Regions from separate parts of the Roseiflexus sp. genome, predicted to be linked through region 2. Evidence: riboswitches for the same ligand, from Rfam matches in the RefSeq annotation. Region 2 holds a riboswitch; the other holds the start of a gene.
The links. Region 2 has a riboswitch for cobalamin ahead of AC3EA7_RS18885 (hypothetical protein). Riboswitches for the same ligand answer to the same signal wherever they lie in the genome.
Positions count from the first base shown of each region.

Region 1 (3,188 bases), on a different contig from region 2:
ACCCCCAACCGCTCAGCAGCAGGTGATCACTGAGGCATTGCAGACCGTTGGCAAGGTTCGAGAGACCGCCATACTGGAAATAGGCGCTGACCAGCAACGCTAGCGGCACACCGACCGTCGAGCGCGCCATGAGGTCCGGGTCGAGGGTTTCGACGGCTGGCAGGCAGAGCAGGAAGCCGCCAGCGGCGCGCGCCCACTCCTGGAGGCGGTCCAGTCCATAGGCGAAGGCGGCGGCGCTGTGGAGACGCACGATCACCACTGCCACGCCGGGGAGCAGGTCGCGCAGCAGATGATCGACAGCAGCATCGTCCGGCAGGCGACCGATATGCGCAACCCGCAGCGGTGCAAATCCTTCCGGCAGCAGCGCACACGCCTGTTCGAGCGCCAGCAGATCGGTATCCGCCTGACTGAGCACCAGAATCCCATCGCCGATCATCGCGGGCAGCGGTTCGGAGCGCCGCTCGCCAGGCGCACTGCCATCCCACGCAAACCCATTGAAGAGGAGCGGCGCCAGCGCAGGCGGCGGCGGCAGGTCGTAGTCGGTCGCCAGCAGCGCTTCGATGTAATCGTACAGCACAGGGATGAGCGCCTCATCGTTGAGCGAATGGAACCAGTACGGTCGTCCATCGATCAGAAGGAGCGCGACGTTCGCCAGCGGGCATGGACCCAGGCACCCGCCCTGGCTCAGATGGACGCGGTTGCGCAGTTTGCGCCGCTCCCATTCCTCGTGGTAGATGTCGGTGCGAACCGGCGCAAAACCACGCTCTGTGTGACCACAGCAGCAACCGGTGGCGCAGACGATCAGCATCCCCCGACGCGCCCCGGCATTGACCAGGCGACCGTCGCTGCGCTGCACCATGTTGCGCTTCAGGCGTTCCACGACGTGCGTTCCTTTCAAAGACGCCGTTTGCCGTTCAGTACTCGATGCCTTTTTGCGCCCGAATGCCCTGATCGCGGAACGGATGCTTCACCTCGCGCATCTCCGTCACAAGATCGGCGAAGTCGATCAGCGCCTGGGGCGCATTGCGCCCAGTGATAATCAGGTGCAGCATCGGCGGCTTATGCTGGCGCAGCCACTCGATCACCTCTGCCGTCTCGATCCAGCCGTAGATTAGCGCATACGTAAACTCATCCAGCAAAAAGACATCGTACTCACCGCTGGCGATCCGCGCTTTTGCCGTCTCCCAGCCGTGAATCGCCTTCGCCTGCGTCTCATCGAGGTCACGGCTCGTCCAGGTAAACCCATCACCCATCGGCGTCAGATCGATACCCATGCGCTGAAGGGCGCGCAATTCGCCATAGTTGGCATTTTCGTGCTTCAGGAACTGAATGCCGCCGACCCACATATCACGCCCCCAGGCGCGGAGCAGGATACCGAGCGCTGCGGTGGTCTTCCCTTTGCCATTGCCGGTATTGACTATCACCAACCCCTTCTTCACCCGATTGGCGCGCGCCGCCTTGCGCCGCTCCTCGGCTTCCGCCGTCGAACCAGGGGGCGGCGCTGCATCGGTTTCCGCCGCGCTGTCTGGGATGTCATGTGCAGTTTTTGGGGTGTGTTGACTCGGATTTTCTTCCATCGAACAAACCTTTCGGTATGGCGGCGAATGAGCGAATAGGTCAACGGATCAACGAATAGGTCAACGGATAAACGTTCAACATGCAACGTGCAACGTTCAACCTCCGTCTTCCAGATACGAAAAGCCCCGGACTCTTTCGAGAACCGGGGCGACAGAGCATGACGCAATTCCTGACGGAACGCCAATTCTGTTCATCCTCCCTGGCTCGAGAAGGGCTGAACAACGGACATCGCGGCAGGCATCCTGGCTTCCGGCTGACAATTGCCGGTTACAGTTGCGGCACAGCGCTGGACTTGCACCAGCTTCCACCTTTACGCCCTGGCATCCGGGCCCTGCGGGTCACCGCAACGGTTGTTGCATTGAACAGGTGCAACCTCACGCCATCTAGCGTCCAGGAACACAAGTACGGGTGAAGGGAATAACATAGAGATTATAGCACAATTTGCAAGGCGGGAGATATGAAGGGCGCTGCGGTTCCACAAGGGTGCGACTGTCATCCTCCCGCCTCGCACCACGACCAGACCCCGCCAAGCGTCACTGAGCCGAATCGCTCATTTCCCCCTTCGTTGTACACCGTAAAACGATAGAGCCGGTCGTGATGGTCGTAGGCGTGCAGCATGGTTTCGTCGTAGACCGCTACGCTGAGAAGATACCGCCCCGCCAGTAGCGGCAGTGCCGCAATCCGCATCTCAACCACCCCTTCGCCCTGAACGGCGGGAATGTCGAGACCGGCGAACAACGAATTTGGCCCGGCAAGCACGAGACCGCTTTCATGATGAATTGCCAGACCGAACACCGGGCGCGGCACGGCTCGACAGGCGCGATAGCGGATACGAATGGTCAGCGGCGCACCGGTGTGCGCCACCACACGCGCAATACCGCTCGCATCGCACAATTCCACGCCGGTAATTTCAACCTCACGCGTGCCAAAGCGTCGGTTTGGGTCGGCAGTCAACGTGTCCTGCTGCATCAACGCCTCGCGCTCACGCCGGTTCACCTCGGCAAGGTAGGCATCGATCACCTCACCGGTTGTTCCAAGCACACGAACCGCGCCATGATCGAGCCATACCGCGCGATCACACAGCGTGCGCACAGTCTCGAGCGCGTGCGACACAAAAATAATCGTCTTCCCCATATGGCGAAAGGTCAAAATTCGATCCATGCATTTGCGCTGAAACGCCTCATCGCCAACCGCCAGCACTTCATCGGTAATCAGAATATCGGGGTCTACCGCCGTTGCAACGGCAAATGCCAGGCGCGTGTACATGCCCGAAGAATAGTACTTGACCTGTAGATCGAGAAAGTCGGCCATATCGGCAAACGCCACAATCTCTTCCAGCCGCGCCGTCATCTCGCGCCGGCTAAGCCCCATGAGCGACCCATACAGAAACACATTATCGCGACCGCTCAGTTCGGGATGAAAGCCGCTGCCAAGCTCAAGGAGCGCAGCCACACGTCCCCGCACCCGCACCCGCCCCGATGTCGGCTCGAGAATGCGGGTCATCAACTTGAGCGCAGTGCTTTTCCCGGCGCCATTGTGCCCGATCAGCCCAAAACTCTCACCACGCGCAACGCTGAAGCTCACGTTGCGCAGCGCCCAGAACTCATCCG
Region 1 is NZ_JBYNRX010000079.1:74,815-78,002, reverse strand. Features, by position in the region: gene cobN (cobaltochelatase subunit CobN) at 1-859, opposite strand, end outside; gene cobO (cob(I)yrinic acid a,c-diamide adenosyltransferase) at 915-1,577, opposite strand; cobalamin riboswitch at 1,794-1,939, opposite strand; gene AC3EA7_RS14120 (ABC transporter ATP-binding protein) at 2,071-3,188, opposite strand, start outside.
Region 1: it holds a riboswitch for cobalamin, as region 2 does, so the genes downstream of both, cobO (cob(I)yrinic acid a,c-diamide adenosyltransferase) here and AC3EA7_RS18885 (hypothetical protein) in region 2, are expected to answer to the same signal.

Region 2 (3,188 bases):
TGCTCGACATTCACTTGACCGCCGCCGCCGATCTCGACCAGTTCGCCGGCATCGATCTTCTTGCGCACGTCGGGGTTGTTAATGTACAGGAAACTATCGACACCAACCAGTTTGTCGAGGAGTCCGAGTTCACTCAGGTGCGGCAACTGAGTGGTGGACATGGCAACAATGCTTTTCACCGGCACTTCAATCACCAGCGCATCGCCGACATCGTCCGGCGGCGGCGTGCCGCACTGCACCAGCACATAGCGAAATTGCGCATCGGCATCGCGCCACGGGTTGAGCACCGTAATCACTTTGTAGTTGTTGAAATACTCGATGGTCCAGCCGACCGAGTCGCTCAACGAGACTTTTTCGGGGAAGTAATCAATCTCCGGATCGTAGTCGGTGACGCACCCTTCCGCCAGATTGACGGTCGGAACCTCAAGAACCGCGACCGTCGGCGCAATGGTCGGCTCAACCGTGGGCACAGCGGTTGGCGCCGCAGTTGGCGCAACCGTCGGCGCTGCCGGAACACCGGCGGGTGACGGCGCTGCGGTTTGCGGGCTACCACACGCGATCAGCGCGATTGTCAGCAGCAACAGCGTTATCCAGCGGAGCAATCGTGGCATGTTCATCCTCCTGGTGTTCAGAGCATCTTCGTATCGGCGCAGAAATGGCATTGACGACGTGGGCGCAATTCAGGGACAGTTCGCACATGCCGGCTTTGCATCCCACAGCCCGCAATCGACGCTGCCAGGCGTGGCAGCCATTCCATGGCCGAGATCGACGTGCATGGCAGCAGGCTGTCAGCGTTATCCTAACTTGCGGTCAGTCAGACCAGATGTTCGAGCGCCCGGTTCGCAAGGCGTAACGATCCACAACGCGCTTTGGCGGTCATGGACGCATGACTGCGCCCTGGCGTCAGCAGCCCCAACGGGGCTTGCACGTGCGGTGCGCGCCGTCGAACCGCGTGCAGTGAGCATGGTCGAACTGCGTCCTCAGCGAGGGCTTTTGCCCGCAGCGCCCCGGCAGTATGGTACGAATGACCGCGCGTGAGTATTAGTCCTGCGATTCACGGATACCTGGCGTCGGCTGGCTCAAGAGACGGCAAAGCCAGTTCAGCCGGGCATACTCGCGGCTCAACCGTTCCACCAGGCTCCAGCCATACGATGTAGGCAACCAGGCCAGCAGCTCGATCTCGTGCTCGATCTGAAGCAGGCGCTCCTGACATAGCGCCAGTTCGCGGTACAGGTCATCGTCATTCATATGCGTCGAGACCTCCGCCGCTCGTCTGCCAATGGTCTGAACGCAGGCGAGAGCGCATCGGTCGCCGGTGCATCGTCCAACAACGAATAACTCCGGTCTCTTCCGAGAACCGGGGTAACATGACCTGCCCAGGACGTGAAAAGGGGGTATCAGACATGTTCTCCTCCCTGACTCGAGAAGGGTCGAACACATTCAGCATCGCGGCAGGCATCCTGGCTTCCGGCAATGATCGCCGGTTACAGTTGCGGCACAGCGCTGGACTTGCACCAGCTTCCACCTTTACGCCCTGGCATCCGGGCCTGCGGGTCACCGCGATGGTATTCACTTGTGAAGCCTTGAAAACTGTCATGATGATAGCACATCTTCAGCAAAGGTGCAAGCAAGGTGAAGGGGGCGTCGATCATCGATGCTGCCGATCTCCCCTCTCCTGCCTGACGACGAGAGGCGTGAATGATTTGAACGGCGCAGTAGCCGCCTTTCTCCCCTCCTCTATGCTATCATGGCGCCATGATTATCGGGAGGATCAGAGCATGCCGCGAACCATTGAAGTCATTGTGCACGCCGATGGACGGATCGAACCGCTTGAGCCGATTGTTGTCAGCGAGGAGCGACGCGGGTTGTTGACAATTCTGGAAACGCCTTCGGAAGCGACGGAAGCGACGCAGAGCATCACATTAGCGGCACTGTTTGCCCAACTGCAATCTGAAGGACTCCTTGCTTCGCCGAAACCTGGCGCTGCTCAGACCCCGCTCATTGATGATGCAACGCTCGATGCGCTGCTGCTCACTGCAGGACTTCAGGAGACGCCTGAAGACATTCCAGAGTCACTGGAGCCGCTCTCAGAAGTTGCCCTCGATGCGCTATGGAGGCGCATTCCTGATGGCACACCGCTTTCGCAGATCGTGATCGAGGATCGTGAGGAGCGTTTCTAGTGGCGATTTTCTACGCTGATAGCAGTGTTCTGGTTAAGCGCCATATTCAGGAACAAGGCTCAGTATGGTTTCGGTATCTGACCGCATCTCGTGCAGGCAATCGAATTGAGACGGCGCGCTTGAGCATGATTGAAGTGATCAGTGCGCTGAGTCGGTGGGTGCGGGAAGGAACGTTGCCACCGACAGTCTATGCCGCTGTGCGCGATGATTTTCTGGCTTGCTGTCGACGCCGCTATCGAAATCGTGCCGATGACGGGTGATGTGCTCCGCCGGGCGCAATACCTTCTCGAACACCATCCTCTGCGCGCTTATGATGCGCTCCATCTGGCTTCGGCGCTGGAGGTGCACATCCGCCTTACGAGCGCCGGACTGCCGCCACTCACCTTTCTGGCTGCCGATGACGGCTTGCTCGGCGCTGCAACGGCTTAAGGCTTGCCCGTTGATAATCCAAATCGCTATCCCATCGGGTTCAAAACAGCGTCAGTTGCTCGCCCGCATCGACGGCGCTCTCCCACGGCAGCGGCGGCACGCCGGGCGTCCCGTCGAGACGGCGTTGCAGCGCCCGACAGAGCAGCGGCGACTCACGCTCTACCGGGCAGTGCATAAAGAAAAACACTGTCGTGTCGTCGGCAATCCATGCGCGCACACGTGTTGCCCATTCGTCGAGCAGCGGGTCGTTCCGCGCCACGTCCGGGTGGCCAATGTACCGCACCAGCGCGAAGGAGGCGCTGCGCAGCGGATGAAGCGGCACATCAGGCTTGTTGTCGCGCGCGCGACGCAGGTCCTCCTCCGCACCCGGCAGTGGTCCCAAGTCGAGCGGACGCACATCCATCAGCACCCGCCCGACGCCATACCGTTCCAGCAGCGCCATCAACGCCGCTTCTTCCTGGGACGCGTACCAGCCCGAATGGCGCACTTCGACCGCCAGACGATGCGTGGGGTTCCACGCCGCCAGCCACACAGCAAGGTCGTCCATCTGATGAGGTGAATACCCTGGCGGCAACTGGA
Region 2 is NZ_JBYNRX010000096.1:29,400-32,587, forward strand. Features, by position in the region: gene AC3EA7_RS18880 (ABC transporter substrate-binding protein) at 1-611, opposite strand, end outside; gene AC3EA7_RS18885 (hypothetical protein) at 1,042-1,248, opposite strand; cobalamin riboswitch at 1,434-1,577, opposite strand; gene AC3EA7_RS18890 (hypothetical protein) at 1,779-2,180, shown strand; gene AC3EA7_RS18895 (PIN domain-containing protein) at 2,385-2,609, shown strand; gene AC3EA7_RS18900 (DUF72 domain-containing protein) at 2,650-3,188, opposite strand, start outside.